DNA from 3 places in the Kitasatospora sp. NPDC015120 genome. Region 2 is predicted to be linked to each of the others. Evidence: riboswitches for the same ligand, from Rfam matches in the RefSeq annotation. Region 2 holds a riboswitch; each other region holds the start of a gene.

Region 1 (3,265 bases), on a different contig from region 2:
GGGCCGGAGAGCAGCAGCCGCTCCAGGCGCCGGCCGGGCGCCAGCCAGGCCGGCCTCGGCCGCAGCCGCAGCAGCACCCGGCCGAGCACCAGCTCGTCCGGCACCGCGCCGTAGCTGCGGCTGTCGCTGTCCACCGGCCGGTTGTCGGAGAGCAGCCACCAGCCCTTCGGCCGCCGCCCGTCGGCACGTTTGACGACCAGCAGGTTCTGCTGGAACGGGTGGCGGAAGACCACCACCGCACCGGGCCGGATCCGCGCCCCGTACCGCACCAGCAACTGGTCGCCGTCGCGCAGGGTCGGCACCATCGAGTCCCCCGCCACGTCGATCAGCCCGAACGGCGCGCTGCCCGCCGGGGGCCCCTCCTCCGGTTCCGCGCTCCGTGCCACGACTCCTCCTCCCGGCCCGCGTCCCGCCGCGTCCCTCGGTCGCACACCAGTCTGCCGCACGGGGCGCCGCCCGCCGATGTCCGGATTCGCCCGGTTCCGGCTCCGCCTTTTGCCCTAGGCCCGCCGCCCGGCCGAGAAACGGCGGGGTCCGAGGGGTAATCTCGGGCGCGGGAAGACGATCTAAGGAAGGACTCCCATGCTCTCTCGTCTGTTTGCACCGCGCGCCACCGCCCACGCCCACTGCGACCTGCCCTGCGGCGTGTACGACCCGGCCCAGGCCCGCATCGAGGCCGAGTCCGTGAAGGCCACCCAGGAGAAGTACCAGGCCAACGAGGACCCGCACTTCCGCGCCCGCGCCATCATCATCAAGGAGCAGCGCGCCGAGACGGTCAAGCACCACATCTCGGTGCTGTGGAGCGACTACTTCAAGGCCCCGCACTTCGAGAAGTACCCGCAGCTCCACCAGCTCATCAACGACACCCTGAAGGCCGCCTCGGCCGCCAAGGCGTCCACCGACCCGGCCACCGGCCAGGCGCTGCTCGACCTCATCGCCGAGGTCGACAAGATCTTCTGGGAGACCAAGCAGGGCTGATCCCCGCTCCCCCCTCCTTCGAGCGCCCCCGTCCGCACGCCGGACCGGGGGCGTTCGTGTGTTCCCGCCCACACCGGGCCCGGTAAGGGTTGCCTGCCCTGAGTGCTTGTTATGCTGCCAGGGCGTCCAGAGGGGGAAGCCGGTGCGAATCCGGCGCTGACCCGCAACGGTAAACGGTGCCCCGTGCCCGTGAGCCCGATCGCCCGAGGACGCCGACCTCCCGACAACTCGCCGTGGACTGCGAGGGGATGGCGCCCCGGCACACCCGCGCCCGGGGGCGCCGCCCCGCGCCGTGCGCGGCCCGAGGCAAGGCGCGCACCAGTGAGCAGCACCGCGACCGCACCGGCCACCGCCGCGGCCCCGCCGGGCCCGCGCCGAACACCCGCCGTCCCGCTGGCCGCGGCCCTCGCCGTCGCGCTGCTGGCCTCCCTGGTCTGCGCCGTCGCCGTCGGCTCCTCCGGACTCGGCTGGGGCCAGGTCCTGCGGCTGCTGCGCGCCGGGCTGACCGGCGGGAGGCTGGAGGCCGACGAGGCCGCCGCCTACGCGATCGTCTGGGAGATCCGGCTGCCGCGCGCCGTGCTGGCCGCCGTGGTGGGCGCCGGACTCGCCGCCACCGGGGTCGCCGTTCAGGCGATGGTCCGCAACGCGCTCGCCGACCCGTTCGTGCTCGGCATCTCCTCCGGGGCCTCGGTCGGCGCCAACGCCGTGCTGATGATGGGCGCCTTCGCCTCGCTCGGCGTCTGGGCGATCTCCGTCTCCGCCTTCACCGCCGCCCTGCTCGCCATGGTGCTGGTCTATCTGACGGCCCGTACCGCCCACGGCCTGACCCCGCTGCGGCTGGTGCTCACCGGCACCGCGATGTCCTACGGCTTCTCCGCGCTGACGGCGCTGATGGTCTTCGCCGCCGCCCGCGGCGAGGCCGCCCGCTCCGCCATGATGTGGCTGCTCGGCAGCCTCGGCGGCGCCACCTGGGGTTCGGTGCCGATCGCCGCCGTCACCGTGCTGGCCGGCCTGGCCCACCTGGCCGGCGCCGCCGGGCGGCTGGACGCACTGGCCATGGGCGACGAGACGGCCGCCTCGCTCGGCGTGGACCCGGACCGGCTGCGCCGCGAACTGTTCGTGGTCACCGCCGCCGTCACCGGCACCGTGGTCGCCGTCAGCGGGGCGATCGGCTTCGTCGGACTGATGGTCCCGCACCTGGTGCGGATGCTGGTCGGCGCCGGCCACCGCAGGGTGCTGCTGGTCGCACCGCTCGCCGGGGCGCTGCTGCTGGTCTGGGTGGACATCGTCTCCCGCACCCTGCTGGCGCCCGCCGAACTGCCGGTCGGCGTGGTGACCGCGGCCGTCGGGGTGCCCTGCTTCCTGCTGCTGATGCGCCGCCGCGGCTACTCCTTCGGCGGTGGCCGGTGACCGCGCCCGCCCGCGCCCTGGACCTCGCCGTCGACGGGGTCTCGGTCGACCTGGCCGGCGTCCGGCTGGTCCACGACGTCACGCTGAACGCCGCCGCCGGCCAGGTGGTCGGCCTGATCGGCCCGAACGGCAGCGGCAAGTCCACCCTCCTGCGCTGCGTCTACCGGGCGCTGCGGCCCGCCGCCGGCGCCGTCCTGGTCGGCGGCGACGACCTGCACGCGCTCGCACCGCGCGAGTCCGCCCGGCGGGTGGCGGCGCTGCCGCAGGAGCACTCCGCCGAGTTCGACTTCACCGTGGCCGAGGTGGTCGGCATGGGCCGGCTGCCGCACCGGCGCGGCGCCCTGGCCGGGCCGTCGGCCGGGGACGGGGAGCTCTGCACCGGGGCGCTGCGCCGGGTCGGCGCCGCCCACCTGGCCGGCCGGGGCTTCCTGAGCCTGTCCGGCGGCGAGAAGCAGCGGGTGCTGATCGCCCGCGCGCTGGTCCAGGAACCCCGGCTGCTGGTCCTCGACGAACCCACCAACCACCTGGACATCGCCCACCAGTTGGAGGTGCTGGCGCTGGTCCGGGAGGCCGGGCCGACGGTGCTCACCGCGCTGCACGACCTCAACCTGGCCGCCGGGCACTGCGATCTGCTCCACGTGCTCGTGGAGGGCCGGATCGTCGCCTCCGGGCCGCCCGCCGAGGTGCTCGGACCCGACCTGCTGGCCGAGGTGTTCAAGGTCCGCGCGACGCCCGTGCGGCACCCGGTCACCGGCGCCGTCCAGCTGCTCCTCGACCGCCTGCCGTAACCCGCCCCCGCCCCGCCGAACCGCTTCCCCCGAGGACCTCCCATGCGCACCAAGGCCGTTGCCGCCGCCGCCCTGCTCGCCCTCGCGCT
Region 2 (3,265 bases):
GCCAGCATCTGGTAGCCGCCGCAGACGCCGAGCAGCGGCTGCCCGGCCGCCGCCCGTGCCCTCAGCACCGGCTCCAGGCCGCGTTCGCGCAGCCAGGCGAGGTCCGCGACGGTGGCCCGGGTTCCGGGCAGCACGACGAGGTCGGCGTCGGCCAGCTCCTCCGGGCGGGTGGCCCAGCGGACCAGCACGCCGGGCTCCTGGGCGAGCGCGTCCAGGTCGGTGAAGTTGGACAGCCGGGGGAAGCGCAGCACGGCCACCCGCAGCACGTCCGCGCCGAGCGGGCCGCGCGCGGCGGTCCGGTCGACGACGGTGGACAGGTCGAGCGAGTCCTCGGCGTCCAGCCACAGGTCCGCCAGCATCGGCAGGGTGCCCAGCACCGGACGGCCGGTCAGCCCGCGCAGCATCTCCAGGCCCGGGGCGAGCAGCCGCGCGTCGCCGCGGAACTTGTTGACGAACCAGCCCGCCACATGCCGCTGGTCCTCGGCCGACAGCAGGGCCAGGGTCCCGTACATCGCCGCGAACACCCCGCCGCGGTCGATGTCGCCGACCACCACGACCGGCAGTCCGGCGGCGGTGGCCAGGCCCATGTTGGCGATGTCGCGGTCGCGCAGGTTGATCTCGGCGGGCGATCCCGCGCCCTCGCAGACCACCACGTCGAAGCGCCGGCGCAGGTCCGCCAGGCACTCCAGGGCGCGTTCCAGCAGCACCGGCTTGCGCTCGCGGTAGTCCAGCGCGCCGACCTCGGCGACCGGCCGGCCCAGCAGCACCACCTGGCTGCGGCCGTCGGCCCCGGGCTTGAGCAGCACCGGGTTCATCGCCGCCTCCGGCTCCACCCGGGCCGCCTGCGCCTGCATCGCCTGCGCGCGGCCGATCTCGGCGCCGTCGGCGGTGACGAAGGAGTTCAGCGACATGTTCTGCGCCTTGAACGGCGCGACGGCGACACCCTGCCGGGCCAGCCAGCGGCAGATGCCCGCGGTGACCACGCTCTTGCCGGCGTCCGAGGTCGTCCCGGCGACCAGCAGCGCCTTGCTCATGCCCCACTCCTCCGCATCCCGCCCAGGGCCGCCCGGAGCAGCAGGTGCCCGGCGACCGTCGTACCCAGCGCCAGCGCGCTCACCCGCCGGGAGAGCACACAGGCCCGTTCGATGTCGTCCACCCCGACCGGCCGCAGCTCCCCGCCCAGCACGGGGCGGTGCTCCACCCGTTCGCCGTAGCGCAGCGTCCCGCCGAGGCGCACGCCCACCGCGCCGGCGAACGCCGACTCGGCCTGCCCGGCGTTCGGGCTGGGGTGCGCCGAGCCGTCGCGCCGCCAGACCCGCCAGGCGGTGCGCGGTTCGGGGGCGGCGGCCACCGTGAGCAGCGCGGTCAGCCGCGCGCCGGGCCAGCCCGCCACGTCGTCCAGCCGCGCCGAGGCCCAGCCGAACCGGGCGTAGCGGGGCGAGCGGTGACCGACCATCGCGTCCAGGGTGTTCACCGCGCGGAACGCCAGCAGGCCGGGGGTGCCCGCGAGGCCGCCCCAGAGCAGGGCGTTGACCACGGCGTCGGCGGTGTTCTCGGCCACCGACTCGACGACCGCGCGGGCCAGCTGCTGCTCGTCCAGCGCGCTCGGATCGCGTCCGCACAGGTGCGGCAGCCGCTCCCGGGCCGCCGTCAGGTCACCGGCCGCCAGCGAACGGCCGATGGTGCGGGCCTCCCGGGTCAGCGAGGTGCCGCCGAGCACCGTCCAGGTCGCGGCGGCGGCGAGGGCGGCCCGGGCGGGCGGGCGGCGGGCCAGCAGCCGGTCGGCGGCGAGGGCGCCGGCCGCGACGGTGCCCACGGCCAGGGCGGTGAAGGCGGTTCCGGCGGCGCGGTGGTCGCGCCAGAGCAGGCGTTCCAGCCGGGCGGCGGCGGTGCCGAAGCCGGCCACCGGGTGGCCGCGGCGCGGGTCGGCGAACCGGGCGTCGGCCAGGTACCCGGCCACCGCGCCGGCGCCGAAGGCGGCGGCCCGGGTCAACGGGCGCACGGCAGGGCGCAGCATCGCGTGCGTGTCCTCACTCAGGGTCCGCGCCCTGGATCGACGAACCGGGGGCGAGAGTCTCCTGGCTTCCGGGTCGAACGCACCTCCCGGGCCTTCCAGCGGCTTCTGACGGCCCGCCGTGGCGTGTTCCGGTCGTGCTCCCCGGTGACAGTGGCGGGACCGCGCCGGACTCGCACCGGCTTCCTCTGCATGCCTCCGTATTGGCTGAAGGATCCCATCACGGGCCCGAACCGGGAGTCAACCGAGGTCGTCGGGGGTGTTGGTCACACGCCGGGCCGTCCCGCCGCGCCGCTGTGACTTTCCTCCCGGAACTACCCGTACGGCCGTGTCCTGCTGGCCTCCCTGCGCCCGCGCGAGTGGACTGAGGGTGGGTCGGGGCGGCGAGACCGGACACCGAGCCAGACACCGAGCACCGGGGAGCGAGTATGCGTTGGGGAATCGCGGCCACCGTGGCGGCCGCCGCCGTCGGCACCGGGGCCGCCGTCCTGGTGATCGGCCGCCGGGCGTCCGAGCGGATGGTCCGCCCGGCCGGGGCCGCCCGCGTGCGGACCGGCCCGGTGCGCGTCCAGGCCCTCGGCGCGGGGCGGGTCACCTTCACCCGCACGCCGGTGAGCGAGCGCCCCGGCCGCTGGGCCGTCGAGTGGGGCGAGGACGGCCATGCGGTCGTCGAGGAGGTCCTGCACCGTGACGAGAAGGGGGTCACCCGCCGGCTGGTGCGCGCCGACCGGGGCACCCTCGCCCCCGGCACCGAGGTCCGCTTCACCCCCCGCGTCCACCTCGGCGACCCGGGCCGGGCGCTCGGGCTGCCGTTCGCCGAGACCGCCGTCGAGGGCGAGCTCGGCGCGATGCCCGCCTGGCGGCTGGGCGGCAAGCGGGGCACCTGGGTGGTCCTGGTGCACGGGCCGGACGCCGACCGGGCCCAGACCCTGCCCGTCCTCCCCGAGCTGCAGCGCCTCGGCCTGCCCGCCCTGGTCGTCACCTACCGCGGCGACGCCGGCGCCCCCGCCTCCCCGGACGGCCTCGGCCACTTCGGCGAGACCGAGTGGCGGGACGTCGAGGCGGCGGTGCGCACCGCCCTGGACGCCGGCGCGGGCCGGGTCGTGCTCCACGGCTGGTCGCTCGGCGCCACGATGGCCCTGCACACCGCCGCCCGCTCGGACCTCGCCCCCGCGATCAGCAGCCTGGTCCTGGACTCGCCGGTGCTGGACTGGCCGGCCACCGCCCGCCGGGGCGCGGCCCGCTCCGGCT
Region 3 (3,265 bases), on a different contig from region 2:
CGGTGCTCCTTGACGTCGAAGTTGGGCGTGAAGCTGTTCACCCGCAGCGACACCACGTAGTAGACGACCGTGAAGAACAGGAACGGCACGCAGAGCCAGAACCACGACCCGAGGGAGTACAGCTCGGCCTGACTGACCACCAGGCACCCGAAGCTCACCATCGAACAGAGGGTCAGCACCCACTGGTGGCGGATGGTGTAGCTGTACTTCTCCTGCGAAGTGGGCGGCGCCGGCAGCAGCATCGCGGGGACGGGCTCGCCCGTTCCGCGCCGGCGCCCCGCCGCTCTGCGCCGTCTGCTGGTCGCATTGACGGCAGCGCTCACCGCGCGGTACCTCCTGCTCGCTGATTCCCCGTCGGGGCGGCCACGGGGGGACGCATCCCTCCCCCGAGGGCGGTCATCCTATCCGACCGCCCCGGGCGCCCTTCGCGGGCCGTCCCGTCCCCGCCGGGGGTCAGCCGGTGTGGGATCCCCGGGCCAGCAGGACGTCCTTCGTACGCTCCGCCAGCGCGCCGGCGGCGGCCGTGGCGAGCTGGTCGCTCTGGTCCGTCCCCTGCTTCAGCGAACCGGCCACCGTGAAGTAGCCGAAGCGGCCGATCGACGCGTGGGTCTCGGTGCAGCCGGACTTGTCGGTCACGCAGAACACCGGGACGCCGGTGCCGGACAGACCCTGGATCAGTCCCGCGTGGCGGCCGATCGCCCGCTCCGCACCCGCCTTGTTGTCGAAGACCGCGACCCCGACCGTGACGGCGCTCTCGCCGCTGACGTACGTCGCGCGGACCAGCGAGCGGCAGGTGTCGTCGCCGAGCGCCAGGCCGAGTCCGCCGGTGGTCGCCTTGGAGCAGGGGGCGGTGGAACCGGTCACCTGGCGGGTCCACACCTTGCCGTCGACGGTCCGGGTCTGATCGGGGAACAGCGTCGCCGCGTCGACCGGCAGCTTGTCGGTGGCGGCGTCGGAGATCACCGCCACCGCCTGCTCGGTGGGCGTGGCGGTGGCGGACGGGGTACCGGCGGTGGTCCCGCTCGCGGCCGGCTTCGGGCCGTCACCCTTGTCCCGGCCGTTGATCCACACCCCGGCCCCGACGATGCCGCCGACCAGCACGGCGGCGACGACCACCGCGCCGATCCACAGCCGCTTGCGGCGGCGCGACTCGTCGGCGTGCCGGTCCGCCATGGCGTTCCAGTCCGGCTCGGCCGGGGCCGGCTGCGGCGGCTGGGCGCCCTGCTGCGGCCAGCCGGCGAACGGGGGCGCGGGCTGCGGTCCCGGCGGCGGTCCGGCCTGCGGCCCCGGCGGGGGGCCCTGCGGGGGCCCCGGCTGCGGGTACGGCACCGCGCCGGACGGCACATGCGGCGCCACCGGCGGCTGGGCCTGCGGCGGCACCCCCGCCCCCGGCTGCACGTACGGCGTCGCAGGCGGCCCGAACCCGCCGGGCGGCGGCACCGGCGGCTGCCCCGGCTGCGGCACCTGACCCGGCGCGCCAGGCTGCTGACCCTGCCCCGGCGGCACGGCCCTACCGGCCCAGTCCCCCGGAGCGCCCGTTCCCTCGCTCATGTGCCGAGATCGTAGGGCATGCACCCGACGGGGGACCGTCCCGGTGACCAATCCGTTTCGCAACGGACCCCGCCGCGGGCACCCCGCGGCCCCGCCCCGGTACCACCGGTCATCGGAGCAACACGCCACGCTGCACAACATGTGGTGTCGCATCCAGCGAGCACCACTAGATGTATGCTCATCCCTGCTGTCGACGCAGGGGAACCCGGTGCGAGTCCGGGACTGCCCCGCAGCGGTGTGCGGCCGCCTCCCGAGGTGCGCCGCGAGTCCGAGTACCTGCCGACGGCGTGCCGACGCCTCCCCGCAGGGGCCATGGCACCAGCACCACCTTCCGGGCCTCGCGGGCGGGCCGGGGACGACACGCGCGCGACGCCTCCGGGCCGCGCGGCGGTCTCCCCTGCCCCGAACGGTCCGGCCCGAGCCACCCCCGTCGCCGCCGCCAGGAGAGAGCGCCTTGACCACCGCTGCCTCAGCCACCCTGCCCGCCCAGGGTTCCAGCTCCGCCCCCGCCGACCCGACGGTCTCCGACCCCGGCGGTGCGCTCCTGCGCCTCCTGACCGACCGCAGCGCCGACCTCCCCCAGGCCGACCCCGGCCATGTCGCCGCCGCCGCGCTCCGCGGCCGCCACGCCGGCTCGGACTTCGCCGAGCTGCGCGGGCTGGCCGTCGACGCCGCCGCGTCGATGATCGCCGAGGACCCGCAGTACTCCAAGCTCGCGGCCCGCCTGCTCGCGCTGGAGATCGTGGACGAGGCGGCGAGCCAGGGCGTGGTCTCGTTCTCCACCTCGATCGCGGTCGGCCACGCCGAGGGCCTGATCGGCGACACCACCGCCGCCTTCGTCGCCAAGCACACCGCCGCCCTGGACGCCCTGGTCGACCCCCGGGGCGACGACCGCTTCGAGTACTTCGGCCTGCGCACCGTGCAGTCCCGCTACCTGCTGCGCCACCCGATCACCCGCAAGGTCGTCGAGACCCCGCAGTACTTCCTGCTCCGCGTCGCCTGCGGCCTGGCGGTCGGCGACACCGAGCAGTCGGTCGCCGAGGTCGCCGAGCTGTACCGCCTGATGAGCCGGCTGGAGTACCTGACCTCCTCGCCGACCCTCTTCAACTCCGGTACCCGCCACCCCCAGATGTCCAGCTGCTACCTGCTGGACTCCCCGCTGGACAACCTGGACTCGATCTACTCGCGCTACGCGCAGATCGCCCGCCTGTCCAAGCACGCCGGCGGCATCGGCCTGTCCTACTCCCGGATCCGCTCGCGCGGCTCGCTGATCCGCGGCACCAACGGCAAGTCCAACGGCATCGTGCCGTTCCTGCGCACCCTCGACTCCTCGGTCGCCGCCGTCAACCAGGGCGGCCGCCGCAAGGGCGCGGCCTGCGTCTACCTGGAGACCTGGCATGCCGACATCGAGGAGTTCCTGGAGCTGCGCGACAACACCGGTGAGGAGGCGCGCCGCACCCACAACCTCAACCTGGCGCACTGGATCCCGGACGAGTTCATGCGCCGGGTCAACGCCAACGCCGACTGGTCGCTGTTCTCCCCCGCCGACGTCCCCGAGCTGGTCGACCTGTGGGGCGAGGAGTTCGACGAGGCCTACCGCAAGGCCGAACTGGCCGGCAAGGCCGTGCGCACCATCCCCGCGCAGACCCTCTACGCCCGGATGATGCGCACCCTCGCGCAGACCGGCAACGGCTGGATGACCTTCAAGGACGCC

The links. Region 2 has a riboswitch for cobalamin ahead of ACF1AK_RS31015 (cobalamin biosynthesis protein). Riboswitches for the same ligand answer to the same signal wherever they lie in the genome.
Region 1: linked by a shared signal. The riboswitch ahead of ACF1AK_RS21690 (FecCD family ABC transporter permease) and the one ahead of ACF1AK_RS31015 (cobalamin biosynthesis protein) in region 2 are both predicted to bind cobalamin.
Region 3: linked by a shared signal. The riboswitch ahead of ACF1AK_RS21545 (ribonucleoside-diphosphate reductase subunit alpha) and the one ahead of ACF1AK_RS31015 (cobalamin biosynthesis protein) in region 2 are both predicted to bind cobalamin.

Annotation. Positions count from the first base shown of each region.
Region 1 covers NZ_JBIBVJ010000009.1:77,536-80,800, reverse strand. The annotation lists gene sodX (nickel-type superoxide dismutase maturation protease) at 1-386, opposite strand, end outside; gene sodN (superoxide dismutase, Ni) at 583-978, shown strand; cobalamin riboswitch at 1,066-1,204, shown strand; gene ACF1AK_RS21690 (FecCD family ABC transporter permease) at 1,300-2,388, shown strand; gene ACF1AK_RS21685 (ABC transporter ATP-binding protein) at 2,406-3,176, shown strand; gene ACF1AK_RS21680 (ABC transporter substrate-binding protein) at 3,219-3,265, shown strand, end outside.
Region 2 covers NZ_JBIBVJ010000022.1:22,395-25,659, forward strand. The annotation lists gene ACF1AK_RS31010 (cobyric acid synthase) at 1-1,034, opposite strand, end outside; gene ACF1AK_RS31015 (cobalamin biosynthesis protein) at 1,031-2,017, opposite strand; cobalamin riboswitch at 2,051-2,263, opposite strand; gene ACF1AK_RS31020 (alpha/beta hydrolase family protein) at 2,443-3,265, shown strand, end outside.
Region 3 covers NZ_JBIBVJ010000009.1:45,944-49,208, reverse strand. The annotation lists gene ACF1AK_RS21555 (glycosyltransferase family 2 protein) at 1-161, opposite strand, end outside; gene ACF1AK_RS21550 (hypothetical protein) at 454-1,551, opposite strand; cobalamin riboswitch at 1,709-1,850, shown strand; gene ACF1AK_RS21545 (ribonucleoside-diphosphate reductase subunit alpha) at 2,030-3,265, shown strand, end outside.